2 regions of the Mesorhizobium maamorense genome follow, and region 1 is predicted to be linked to the other one. Evidence: predicted binding sites of a transcription regulator. Region 1 holds the regulator's gene; the other holds the start of a gene.
The links. Region 1 encodes PhoB, which activates phosphate uptake and scavenging genes when phosphate is short. Its sites were predicted from a motif close to TGTCATNNANCTGTCAT; they were not measured.

Region 1 (6,852 bases):
GCTGCTTCCGGATTGCCGCCGATGGCAAAGACATAGCGGCCGAAACGGGTGCGTTTGGTGATGAAGGTCATGACCAGCCCGACGGCGATGGCCATCAGCACCGGTATGGCGATGCCGTGGGCGATGAACAGGCCGCCCTCGGGCACGGTTATGTTGTTGGCGGCTGCATATCTGTTCACGATGCCGACTGGCCACGGATAGGAATTGGCCAGCCAAACCGCGCCCATGATGACGGCGCAGGTCACCACGCCGATCAGCGTCTCGGCCCAGATCGGACGCAGCGGGAAACGGAAGCGCTTGCGCTGTACCCGCCCGTTGAACAGCGCAAGCACCACCGCAAGGCAGGCGGCGATACCGACCACCCAGCTCCAGGTCGCGCCGATCGATCCGGCCGGGCCGCCGCCCATCAGCTGGAACGTCGCGTTGAGCGGCGCCACCGTCTGGCCGCTGGTAACCCACCATGCCGCACCGCGCCAGACCAGAAGCCCGCCCAGCGTCACGATAAAGGCCGGCACTTCGAGATAGGCGATGACAAAGCCCTGGAAGGCGCCGATCAACAGACCGAGCACCAGGCCGATGACCAGCGCCAGCACCCAGATCCATGGGTTGCCAAGCTCAAGCCCGACGAAGCGCACTAGGAAATGCACCTGGGCGAAGCCCATGACCATGCCGATCAACCCTTCGGCGGAACCGACGGACAGATCGATATTGCGCATGACGATGACCAGCACCATGCCGCAGGCCATGATGGCGACGGCCGAGGTCTGCACCGACAGGTTCCACAGATTGCGCGGCGTGAGAAAGGTACGGCTGTCGAAATCGAGCGGATTGACGCCGAGACGCAGGCTGGACAAGACATGCAACCCGATCCAGATCAGCAGCAGCGCGCCGATCATGCCGAGCATGCGCGTGTCGATCTCGGTCGCCTTAAGGAACCGGGCGACGGCGCCGAGTTCCGACGCACGCGCGGTGTCGGCCTGCGGGTTGGACGTCGTATCGGTCATGATTTTCTCCCACCGGCCTGCCCGTCCGATGCGGGATGCCGGAAGCCAGCCTAGAAGTTACCCGCCCGGGGCGGAAAAACAAATCTTCTTGAAAAAACGCCGCGGCTTGGCAGCCGCGGCGTTCATCGCATAAAATGGAAGATCAGTTGCAGGCCGCTACGCTGCCCGCCGCGACGCCGGCACAGACCTCGTCTTTCTTGATCCAGCCGGCGTCGATGACGACGTTGAGATTGTCCTTGGTGATCGCAACCGGGGTCAGGAACAGCGATTTGACGGTGTTCCCACCGGGCGTTGTGAAGTCCTTGACGCCGGCGATATCGGTCATCTTCTTGCCGTCGGCCAGCTGCGAGGCGATCTCGGCGGCATTCTTGCCGAGTTCACGCGCGTCCTTCCACACCGACACGGTCTGCGTGCCGAGCGCGATGCGGTTCAGCGCCGCGTGGTCGCCGTCCTGGCCCGAGACCGGAACGGTACCGGCCAGGCCTTGAGCCGTCAGCGCCGCGACGACGCCGCCGGCAGTGCCGTCATTGGCCGCGACCACCGCGTCGACCTTGTTGTCGTTGGCGGTCAGGAACTGCTCCATGTTCTTCTGCGCGTTGGCCGGCAGCCAGCCATCCGTATAGGCTTCGCCGACATTCTTGATCTTGCCGCTGTCGATGGCGTCCTTGAGCACTTCCATGGAGCCCGAGAACAGGAAATCGGCATTCGGATCGGCACCCGAGCCCTTGATGAAGACGTAGTTGCCTTCCGGCTTCACCTTGAACACTTCGCGGGCCTGCATGCGGCCGACTTCCTTGTTGTCGAAGGTCAGATAGAAGACATCCTTGTTCTCGATCAGGCGGTCATAGCCGACGACCGGAATGCCTTCGTCGAGCGCCTTCTGCACCGCCGGGCCGATGGCGGAGGCGTCCTGCGCCAGGATGATCAGCGAATTGGCGCCCTGGGAGATCAGGCTCTCGACGTCGGTGAGCTGCTTGCCGGGATTGGACTGGGCGTCGGCGGAAATATACTTGTCGCCGGCGGCTTCGATCGCCTTCTTCATGGCGGCCTCGTCGGTCTTCCAGCGCTCTTCCTGGAAGTTCGACCAGGAAACGCCGATGACCTTGTCCTTCGCCTGCGCGACCGACGCGAGCGTCAGCGACATGGCGACACCCGCCAGGATGGCGGCTGTGAATCTCTTCATCTTAATCCTCCCTGCGCCGCGTATGGCGCGACCAAACAGGCCCGTAGGCCGGCACAAAGGCTCTATTTTTTCGAGCCTCGAAAAAAACACTGGTCCATCGTCGGAACGCTGTCAACGTCGATTCTGAGGTATTTTGATGTCCTCGTGAATTTTTTTCGAGCTCCGGAATAAATAATGACAGCCAAGGCCGGTTCTGCCAGTATTTGACGGTCGTCGGGATCCTGGGGAGAGAACGCGGCGACGGGGAGGATGCGAGAAACATGTCGGTCGGAATCCGCCACGATGATTTGCGCCGACGCAACCGGGCGATGGTGATCGCGGCCGTGCGCCGTGCCGGGCAGCCCTCGCGCACCGAGATTGCCGCGACCACCGGGCTCAGCCATTCCACCATATCGGCGATCTCCTCCGACCTGATTGGCGAAGGTATCCTGGCGCAGAGCAAGCCGAGCGAGGCCGGTGCGCTGAAACGCGGCCGGCCGCAGGTCGGCCTCAGCCTCAACCCTGAAGCCGCGGCGGTGATGACCGTTGTGCTGTCGCTGAATTTCCTCTCCGTCGCAGTCATCGACTATGCCGGCCAGGTGATATCTGAGGAGCAGCGCCGGCTGGACACGCTGACCCTGTCGCGCGAGGCGCTGATCGGCGAATGCGTGGCCATCGTCAGGCGGCGGTTCGAGGATCCCGACCTCGACGTCGGCAGCATCGCCCGTATCGCGCTGGCGATCCAGGGCATCACCGACACGGATGCGCGCACCATGCTGTGGTCGCCGATCACGCCGCAGACCGACATCGCCTTCGCCGACATACTGGAGGCCGAGTTCGGCATTCCCGCCACCATGGAGAACGATTGCAACATGATGGCGGTGGCGCTGCGCTGGCGCAATCCCCAGCGCTACCGCGACGACTTCATCGCCATACTTTTGTCGCACGGCATCGGCATGGGCCTGGTGCTGAAGGGTGAACTGTTCACCGGCACCCATTCATCCGGGGGCGAGTTCGGCCACATGATCCATCGCCCCGGCGGGGCGCTCTGCCGCTGCGGGCGGCGCGGCTGCGTCGAGGCCTATGCCGGCAACTATGCCATCTGGCGCAACGCGAGGCAGCTTGGCGAGGACACCGAGCCCGTCGACGTCAGCGACGCCGACATGCGCACCCTGGCGGCCTCGGCGCGCGAAAAGGACGGGCCGGAGCGCGAAGCCTACCGCAAGGCCGGCGAGGCGCTGGGTTACGGCCTTGGCAGCCTGTTTGCGCTGATCGATCCGGCGCCGGTCGCCATGGTCGGCGTCAGCGCCGCCGCCTTCGACCTGATCGAGCCGGCTCTGCGCGAGGCCATTGCCCAGACCGCCGGCGGCCAGCACTCGAAATCGATTTCCTTCGACACCGAGCCGAACGAACTGCCGCTGATCCGCGAGGGCTGCGCCATGCGCGCGCTAACCTTCGTCGACCAGGAAATTTTCGCGCCGGGGGCACAGGCGAAATCAGGCATAGGCGAGAACGTTGCGTGACATATCCCTAGTCTTCGCGGATCGCGTACCCCGCGCCCCGAATGGTGCGGATCACGTCAGGCATGCGGCCGTTGTTGACCGCCTTGCGCAGCCGGCCGACATGCACGTCCACGGTGCGCTCGTCGATATAGATCGTTTCGCCCCAGACATTGTCGAGCAGCTGACTGCGCGAGAACACGCGGCCCGGATGTCGCATCATGAATTCGAGCAGGCGGAACTCGGTCGGCCCGAGCCGGATCTCGCTTTTCTTGCGGTAGACCCGGTGCGATTCACGGTCGAGCACGATGTCGCCAACCTTGAGCACGCTGGACAGAACTTCGGGCTTGGCGCGGCGCAGCAGCGCCTTGACGCGTGCCATGAATTCCGGCGTTGAGAACGGCTTGACCAGATAGTCGTCGGCGCCGGTGGAGAGACCGCGCACCCGGTCGCTTTCCTCGCCGCGCGCCGTCAGCATGATGATCGGCAGCCGCTCGGTCTCGGGCCGCATCCGGAGACGGCGGCAGAGCTCGATGCCGGACACCGCCGGCACCATCCAGTCGAGCACAAGAAGGTCAGGGACATTCTCCTGCAAGCGGATCTCGGCTTCGTCGCCGCGCGTCACCACCTCTACCTGATAACCCTCCGATTCCAGATTGTAACGGAGCAGCACACCCAGCGGCTCCTCGTCCTCCACCACCATGATGCGTGGCGCGATCATCGACTGGTCACCCCTGCCGTCAAGCCGCTGGCGCCGACATCGCCGTCTCGTCCTGCTTCGGGCGATTGGCGGGCAATTGCGTGCCGGTCAGCACATAATAGGCATTTTCGGCAATGTTGGTCACGTGATCGCCGATGCGCTCGAGATTCTTGGCGCAGAACAAAAGATGCGTGCAGGCGGTGATGTTGCGCGGATCCTCCATCATGTAGGTCAGCAGCTCGCGGAAGACCGACGTGTATTTGACGTCGATGCGTTCATCGTCGGCGCGCAGCTTCGCAAGTGCCGCGGCATCGCGCGCCGCATACTCCTCGATCACGCCTTGCACCTGGATCAGCACAAGCTGCGCCATGGCGTCGATGGAGTGCGACAGGTCGCGCGGCGTGGCGGCAAGGCCGACGGTGCCGACGCGCTTGGCGATGTTCTTGGCGAGATCGCCGATGCGTTCGAGATCGCCGCCCATGCGGATCGAGCCGACGACATGGCGCAGATCGTCCGCCATGGGCTGCCGCTTGGCGATCAGGGTGATGGCGCGGTCGTCGAGTTCGCGCTGGCGCGCATCCATGATCGCGTCGTCGGAGACGACGCGCTGGGCGAGCGCGTTGTCGGAATTCAGGAGCGCCTTGGTCGCGCCGCCGACCATCGATGAGGCGAGATCGCCCATGTCGCGGATCAGCCTGCTGATCTGTCCGAGATCTTCGTCAAAGGCTGCGACTGTGTGTTCGGCCATGATCTTGGTCCTCGTATGCCTGGGATCAGCCGAAGCGGCCGGTGATATAGTCCTGCGTGCGCTTCTCGCGGGGCGACGTGAAGATCTTCTCGGTGCGGTCGAACTCGACCAGCTCGCCCAGATACATGAAGGCGGTCTGCTTCGACACGCGCGCCGCCTGCTGCATGTTGTGGGTGACGATGACGATCGTATAATCGGCCTGCAACTCGTCGATCAGCTCCTCGATCTTGGCGGTCGACAGCGGATCGAGCGCCGAGGCAGGCTCGTCGAGCAGGATGACCTCCGGCTTCACCGCCACCGTGCGGGCGATGCAGAGGCGCTGCTGCTGGCCGCCCGAAAGGCTGAGGCCGCTGGCGTTGAGCTTGTCCTTGACCTCGCTCCACAGTGCCGCGCGCTTCAGCGCCTGCTCGACACGGCCGTCCATCTCCGCCTTGCTGAGCTTCTCATAGAGCCTGACGCCGAAGGCGATGTTCTCGTAGATCGACATCGGGAACGGCGTCGGCTTCTGGAACACCATGCCGATCTTGGTCCTGAGCAGGTTGAGATCCTGCGAACGGTCGAGGATATTCTGGCCGTCGAGCAGCACCTGGCCCTCGGCGCTCTGCCTCGGGTAAAGCTCGTAGATGCGGTTGAAGACGCGCAGCAGCGTCGACTTCCCGCAGCCCGAAGGCCCGATGAAGGCGGTGACGCTGCGCTCGGGCAGCGACAGGCTGATATCCTTCAGCGCCTTCGACTGGCCATAGTAGAAATTGAGGCCCTTGACCTCGATCTTGGCTTTCTCGACCGCGACTTCGGGCGTATTCAACTCGGTGGACAACATCGGTTTCATCTGTCCTCTCTGCGTCCGGTAAGGCTGCGGGCGAAGATGCTCAGCCCGAGAACCGTAAGGGTGATTATGAGTGCGCCGGTCCACGCCAGCTGCTGCCATTCCTCGTAGGGGCTGAGAGCGAACTGGAAGATGGTGACGGGCAGGCTGGCCATTGGGGCGTTGAGATTGCTCGACCAGAACTGGTTGTTGAGTGCCGTGAAGAGCAGCGGCGCCGTCTCGCCGGAAATGCGGGCGATGGCCAGCAATATGCCGGTGACGATGCCCGACAGCGCCGCACGGTAGGCGACCGAGTGGATGACCACCCAGCGCGGCGCGCCGATCGCGGCGCCGGCCTCGCGCAGGGCGTTCGGCACCAGGTTGAGCATGTCCTCCGTGGTGCGAACGACGACCGGGATGACCAGGATGGCCAGCGCGACGGCACCGGCGATTGCCGAGAAATGTCCCATCGGCCGCACCAGCAGCTCGTAGACGAACAGGCCGACGATGATCGAGGGTGCCGACAGCAGGATGTCGTTGATGAAGCGCACGACGGTGGTGAGGCGCGAGAAGCGGCCATATTCGGCCATGTAGGTCCCAGCGAGGACACCGATCGGCGTGCCGACGATGACGGCGATAACTGTCATCATGATACTGCCGTAGATGGCATTGAGCAGGCCGCCGGCATCGCCGGGCGGCGGTGTCATTTCGGTGAACACAGAGAGCGAAACACCCGACAGGCCCTTATAGAGCAGTGCGCCGAGGATCAGCGCCAGCCAGGCCAAGCCGATGCCCGCCGCCGTGACGCATAGCGTCATCATCACGGCATTCCTGCGCTTGCGTCGATTGTGAAGCGATGTGGCCGTCGACATCGGTCAGGCTCCCGTGCGGCTGTCCATGCGCAGCAGCATGTAGCGCGCAAGGGCAAGGATCA
Region 2 (6,852 bases), 280 kb from region 1:
CGATCTGCAGGCGCTGGCGCATGCCGCCTGAAAAGGCGCGCGGGTCGTCGTCGATGCGGTCTTCCTCGATCTCGACGCGCGACAGCCAGTCGACGGCGGTCGCGCGGATCTTGCCGTAGTGGCGGTCGCCCACCGCCATCAGCCGCTCGCCGACATTGGCACCGGCCGACACCGTCATGCGCAAGCCGTCGGCCGGGTTCTGGTGGACAAAGCCCCAGTCGGTGCGCATCAGGAAGCGGCGCTCGGCCTCGCTCATGCGGTAGAGTTCGCGGAATTGGCCGTCGCGCATGCGGTAGCTGGCGGTGCCGGATGAGGGCAACAGTCGTGTCGACAGGCAGTTGAGCAAAGTCGTCTTGCCGGAGCCGGATTCGCCCACGACAGCCAGGACTTCGCCCGGCCACAGATCGAAGGTGACGTTGTCGCAGCCGACCCGCGAGCCATAGAATTTCGAGAGCGCCGAAACGCGCAGCAAGGGTTCGTCGGTCATTGTATCTCCTTACCCTCCCCCTTGTGGAGAGGGTCGGCGCGCAGCGCCGGGGTGGGGGCTGCCGATGGGTCGCTACCGCCACCTTCGGTGGGACCTCCCCACAAGGGGGAGGTAGGGGCGCTGCGCCGCTTCTCGCAGTGGTCGGTGTCGGAGCAGACGAACATGTGGCCGCCGTGATCGTCGAGGATGACCTCGTCGAGATAGACGTCCTCGGCTCCGCATAGCGCGCAGGGCTGGTCGAAGGTCTGCACCTCGAACGGATGATCCTCGAAGTCGAGGCTGACCACGTCAGTGAAGGGCGGCAGCGCGTAGATGCGCTTCTCGCGGCCGGCGCCGAACAGCTGCAAAGCCGGCGAGCGGTGCATCTTGGGATTGTCGAATTTCGGCGTCGGCGACGGGTCCATCACATAGCGGCCCTCGACCTTCACCGGATAGGCGTAGGTGGTGGCGATGCGGCCGTGCTTGGCGATGTCCTCGTAGAGCTTCACATGCATGAGGCCGTATTCCTCCAGCGCATGCATCTTGCGCGTTTCGGTCTCGCGCGGCTCGAGGAAGCGCAGGGGCTCGGGGATCGGCACCTGATAGACCAGCACCTGGCCCGCGGCGAGCGGATGTTCGGGAATGCGGTGGCGGGTCTGGATGATGCTGGCGCTGGCCGTGTCGGTCGTCACCGCGACATTGGCGACCTTCTTGAAGAAGGCGCGGATCGAGACCGCATTGGTGGTGTCGTCGGCGCCCTGGTCAATGACCTTCAGCACATCGTCGGGGCCGATGATCGAAGCGGTAACCTGGACGCCGCCGGTGCCCCAGCCATAGGGCATCGGCATTTCGCGCGAGGCGAACGGCACCTGATAGCCGGGAATGGCGATGCCCTTGAGGATCGCGCGGCGGATCATCCGCTTGGTCTGTTCGTCGAGATAAGCGAAGTTGTAGGCGGCGATGTCGGTCGGTTGCGCGCTCATTCCGCGGCCTCTTTCTTTTCTTCAATCTTGCCGGGATTTTCGCGGGCGTCGTACTCGGCGCGCATGCGGCGCACGAGGTCGAGTTCGGCCTGGAAGTCGACATAATGCGGCAGCTTCAGATGTTCGACGAAGCCGGTCGCCTGGACGTTGTCGGAGTGCGAGATGACGAATTCCTCGTCCTGGGCGGCGGCGACAATGTCCTCGCCGAGTTCGCTTGCACGAAGAGCGCGGTCGCAGAGTGCCATGGCCATCGCCTTGCGCTCGCTCTGGCCGAAGACCAGCCCGTAGCCGCGTGTGAATTGCGGTGGCGCCTTGGCCGAGCCCTTGAACTGATTGACCATCTGGCATTCGGTAACGCGCGCGGTACCGAGCGGCACAGCGAAAGGCAGTTCGGGCACGTCGAGCTCCAGCTCGACCTCGCCGATGCGGATCTCGCCGACGAAGGGATGGTTGCGGGCATAGCCGCGCTGCGTGGAATAGCCGAGCGCCAGCAGGAAGCCCTCGTCGCCGCGCGACAGCGCCTGCAGGCGGATGTCGCGAGCCATCGGGAACTCCAGCGGCTCGCGGGTGATGTCGCCGGGGACATGGTCCTGCGGCATGTCTCCGTCCGGCTCGATCAGCCCATCGCGAGCGAGGATCGCCGAGACGCGCGGCATTGCCTGCGCTTCCGTCTCGCGCCGCAAGGGCGCGGCGACATCGGCGCCGGCGGCAAGCTCGGGATCGAGCAGCCGGTGCGTGTAGTCGAAGGTGGGCCCAAGCAACTGGCCGCCGGGCAGGTCCTTGTAGGTCGCCGAAACGCGGCGTTCGACCAGCATGGTGGCGGTGTCGATGGCATTTGTATAGCCAAAGCGCGGCAGCGTGGTGCGGTAGGCCCGCACCAGGAAGATCGCCTCGATCATGTCGCCGCGCGCCTGCACGATAGCGAGTGCGGCGAGTTCGCGATCGTAAAGCGAGCCTTCGCTCATCACCCGGTCGACGCCGAGCGCCAGCTGTTCGACGATCTGGTCGAGGCGCAGTGCCGGTACCGAGCGGTCACCGCGCCGACGGTCAGCGAGCAGGCCGTGGGCGTTGGCGATCGCGGCTTCGCCGCCTTTTACCGCAACATACATCGCTAGGCCTCCGTCGTCTTGATGCGTGTCGTACGCGGCAGGCAGGCGAGGCTGTCATGTGCCGCCAGGATGATGTCGACGCCGCGCGGAAAGCGGTTGATGTTCTGCTTCCACTGCTCGATGAAATGACGCAGCATGCGGGCTGGCGCGATCGTCGCCGTCTTCTCGATTCCCGGACCTTCGAGCAGCAGCGGCGTGCCTGACGTGAGATCGCCGACCTGCAGGATCAATGTTGTCGAGCGGTCGGGATAGTCCTGCGTGCCTTGCGAGAAACCGTCGAGTGCCATCATCTCGGCCGGCGAGGCCACAAAGGCGAAATGCGCGTCGGCCGGGGTGTTGGCTAGCGGCGCGCCGCTGTGAAAGCCGAGCCAGGACATGACCGCTGCCGAGGCGTGCAGGGCCGGGTCCAGCCAGAGCGGCGTGTCGTTGTCGCACAATGCCAGCGCAACCGCGCCCGATATCGCCGAAAGCGGCGCCGGCGGGCGGGCCAGGGCCGGCAAGGATTGCACGCTGCCCGGCCGCGCCATTGCGTCCATGACGGCGCGAAACACCGTCTGGGCGTTGAACACCGGATCGGCGAACCCACCCTCGATCGATTGCGCTGCGATATCCATCAATCTTCTCCGCGAACCATGGTGAAGAAATCCACCTTCGTTGCCGCCGTTTCGGCGCGGCGCTTTTCTCGTGCCGTGGTCAAGGCAGCCCGCAGCGGCCCGAGAAGGCCCGTTTCGACCGTCTGTCGATGAGCGGGGTCCTGCCACAGCGCGTCTGCGATGGCCGCCAGCTTCGCCTTCTGCTTGTCGCGGCCGAGCGCATAGCAATGGCCGACCTGTCCGGACGGCAGGCGCACGGTGGCACGGGTCACGGTAGCCTCGCCGACATTGAACGGCGCGCCGCCGCCGCCGATGCGGCCGCGCATGGTGACCAGGCCGGTCTCGGGACCGCGCAGCAGTTCGGCCTCGGCAGGCAGGCCGGATTCATTCCAGAGGCGAACGATGTCGTCGCCGCTGGACTGCGCCAGGGTTGCCATGGCCGCCTTGCGTTCGGCCTGGTCGCGCGCTTCCTGTCCTCGCATGAGCAACATCCTTGCTTCTAATTTGTCTATTGATATAGACAACCATACGAATTATACCCATTACCTAACGCGAGTCCATGACGGGTGCGTGACAGGGGCCGGCCAGGGGCGAAACCGTGAACGGAAAACACGTGGCTGACGGTATCGAGCGGCGCAGCGGCGTCTCGTTGTGGCGCCAGATCGCCGACCGAATCCTGCAATCGATCGCTGCCGGCGATTTCGCCGAGAATGCCGCGCTGCCGCCGGAGGTGGCGCTGGCCGAGCGCTATGGCGTCAACCGCCACACGGTGCGCAGCGCCATCGCGGCGCTCGTGCAAGACGGGGTACTGCGGGCCGAGCAGGGGCGCGGCACTTTCGTGCTGTCGCGCAAGCGGCTGTCCTATCCGATCGGCGCGCGCACGCGATTTTCAACCGGCTTGCAGGGCCAGGCGTCGGAGCGGCATATCGTGCTGCTGGCCTCATCGGTCGAGCCCGCCAGCCGGCGCGTCGCCGAAGCCCTGGGCGTTGCCAGGGGATCGGATGTGATTCGCCTGGAGACGCGCGGCGAGGCCGATGGGAAGCCGGTGTCGCGCGCTTCCGGCTGGTTCGACGCCAGGCGCTTCGCCGGCATCGATGTGGCCATGGCCGAGACCGGGTCGATCACCGCATCGCTCAAGCGTTTCGGCATAGACGATTATCTCAGGCAATCGACGGTGCTGTCGGCGCGTCACGCCGATGCTTCCGACCTTGCCGACCTCGATCTGCAGCCGGGCGGCATCGTGCTGGTCACGGTGGCCGTCAACATGACGCCGGACGGCCGGCCGATCCAATTCGCCGAGGCGCGCTTCCCGGCGGAGCGGGTGGAGCTGAAACTGTCGGCGCTGTAGGCGTGTCGGCCTAACGCTGGAATCAGACCAGCCCGGTCGCGCGCACTTGTCAGCGGCTTGGCGTTTGGGGGTCGACCTGCGCGGGGGTGTGGTCAATTCGGGCCGGGTTCACGGCCTGCCATGTTATGCCCCTACCTCGATCACGGCCTTGATCAGCCCGGATTTCTCATGCGCCCAGCGGGCGAGGTCACGTGGCGTGTCGGCAAGCGTGGTGCGGTGGGTGACGAGCTTGGCCAGCGGCACCGCGCCATCGCGGATCGAAGCGGCGACGTGGTCGAAATCGGCCCGCAAGGCATTGCGGCTGCCGACAAGCGTCATCTCGCGCTTGTGGAATTCGGGGTCGGAAAAGGCGATGTCGTCCTTGACGACGCTGACCAGCACCAATGTCCCGCCATGCGCGACATGAGCGAAGGCCGACTGCACCGAGCCGGTGTTGCCGGTGGCGTCGAAGACCACGTCGAAGCCTTCGCCTGATGTCGCTTCGCTGACCAGATCGGATGCCGCGCCGCGCGACCCGTCGAGGGTCTTGAAGCCGAGTTCATTGGCGGCGAAGCGGAGCCTTTCGCTGCTCATGTCGAGCAGCGTCACGTCGAGCCCGGCGATGCGGGCGAAGATGGCGGTGCCGAGCCCGATCGGTCCGGCGCCGATGACGAGCGTCCGTGCGCCGGGATCGGCACGCGAGCGCCGCACCGCATGGGCGCCGATGGCCAGGAATTCGACGGCCGCGGCATCGGCCAACGACAGGCCGTTGGCTGGATAGAGGTTTTGTTCCGGGATAAGGATCTGTTCGCACATGGCGCCGTCGCGATGCACGCCGAGCACTTCGATCCGGACACAGCAATTGGGTTTACCGTGCCGGCAGGCGATGCATTTGCCGCACGCCAGATAGGGATTGATGATGACCGGCTCGCCCGTGGCAAGACCAACGCCTTCGCCCGCCTCGACGATGGTCCCCGACACTTCATGGCCCATGATGCGGGGGTAGGCGAGGAAGGGATGCTTGCCCTCGAAGATGTGGTAGTCGGTGCCGCAGATGCCGACATGGCTGACCGCCACCAGCGCCCAGCCGGGAGGCGGCGAGCCAGCCGCGGGACGGTCTTCCACGACAAGGTCGCCGGGCGAACGGCAGACAACGGCTTTCATGCTTCAATCCAGTCGGTTCATGGAATCGCCGGCCGATTTTTCGACCCGGCCGGCGATCGATTTTACTTGCCACCTCGGCGGCGCAGGCCGTCGAAGTAGACGATGACGATGATCAACATGCCGGTGATGACGCGCTGCCAGAACGTGTTGACGTTGAGCAGGTTGGCGCCGTTGTTGATGGTGGAGAGGATGAACGAGCCGATCAGCGGCCCGTGCACCGAACCGATGGCGCCGAACAGCGACGTGCCGCCGATCACCGACGAGGCGATGGCTTGCAGCTCGTAGGTGTCGCCCTGCGTCGGATTGCCGATGCCGATGCGGGACGCGAGCAGCACGCCGACGAAGGCCGCGCACAGGCCGGACAGCACATAGGCCATGTAGATCGTGCGCGGCACGTTGACGCCGGAGAGGCGCGCGGCTTCCGCGTTCGAGCCGACGGAGAAGAGATAGCGTCCCCATCGCGTGTGGTGCAGGAAGACGTAGGAGGGCAGCGCAACCACGATCACCATCCAGAACAGATAGGGGATCCCCAGCAGCGAGCCGCGCGAAAACGCCTGGAACGCGTCGCTGTTGATCGATATCGAATTGCCATTGGTCATCAGGAGACCGATGCCGCGCAGCGAGGTCATGGTCGCCAGCGTGATGATGAAGGGCGGCAGGCCCATCCTGACGATGCCGAAACCGTGGAACAGGCCGATGGCGACCCCCACCAGCAGCGTCGCCAGAACCGCGATCCAGACCGGCCAGCCGGCATTGATCAGCAGTGCGACGATGACGGTGGCGAAGCCGACGATGGCGCCGACGGAAAGGTCGATGCCGCCGGTGATGATGACGAAGGTCTGGCCGACGGCCAGGATGGCGATCAGAGAACCCTGGCGCAGCAGGTTGGTGATATTGAGCGCCGAAGCGAAGGACGGCGTGGCGACCGCCAGGATGACCCACATCAGAAGCAGCAGGCCAAGCAGCGTCAGCCCGAACAGGGCATTGTAGTTGCGCTTCGGCTTTTCGGCAGGGATCGCCTCGGTGCTCATGTCTGTCCTCCCGTCTTTTCTTGTTTCTCGGCCAGGGCCTGGCTCAGAATGTCCTCGTGATCGGCGGTGCGGAAACCATGCGTGGCCACCAGCTTGCCGCGCCTGAACACATGCAGCGTGTCAGCCAGTTCGTAGACCTCAGGCAGATAGGACGAGATCAGGATGATGCCCGCGCCCTT

Region 2: a site for PhoB is predicted at 3,711-3,727, ahead of phnF (phosphonate metabolism transcriptional regulator PhnF). Genes of this name have one in related genera too.

What each region holds. Positions count from the first base shown of each region.
Region 1 covers NZ_CP173356.1:5,039,323-5,046,174, forward strand. Annotated here, with positions in the region: gene ACIU1A_RS25165 (sugar ABC transporter permease) at 1-1,004, opposite strand, end outside; gene xylF (D-xylose ABC transporter substrate-binding protein) at 1,147-2,187, opposite strand; gene ACIU1A_RS25175 (ROK family protein) at 2,448-3,689, shown strand; gene phoB (phosphate regulon transcriptional regulator PhoB) at 3,697-4,386, opposite strand; gene phoU (phosphate signaling complex protein PhoU) at 4,406-5,113, opposite strand; gene pstB (phosphate ABC transporter ATP-binding protein PstB) at 5,139-5,942, opposite strand; gene pstA (phosphate ABC transporter permease PstA) at 5,939-6,790, opposite strand; gene pstC (phosphate ABC transporter permease subunit PstC) at 6,794-6,852, opposite strand, start outside.
Region 2 covers NZ_CP173356.1:4,755,303-4,762,154, reverse strand. Annotated here, with positions in the region: gene phnK (phosphonate C-P lyase system protein PhnK) at 1-487, opposite strand, end outside; gene ACIU1A_RS23770 (alpha-D-ribose 1-methylphosphonate 5-phosphate C-P-lyase PhnJ) at 484-1,449, opposite strand; gene ACIU1A_RS23765 (carbon-phosphorus lyase complex subunit PhnI) at 1,446-2,558, opposite strand; gene phnH (phosphonate C-P lyase system protein PhnH) at 2,561-3,172, opposite strand; gene phnG (phosphonate C-P lyase system protein PhnG) at 3,172-3,633, opposite strand; gene phnF (phosphonate metabolism transcriptional regulator PhnF) at 3,765-4,499, shown strand; gene ACIU1A_RS23745 (zinc-binding alcohol dehydrogenase family protein) at 4,623-5,642, opposite strand; gene ACIU1A_RS23740 (ABC transporter permease) at 5,705-6,673, opposite strand; gene ACIU1A_RS23735 (sugar ABC transporter ATP-binding protein) at 6,670-6,852, opposite strand, start outside.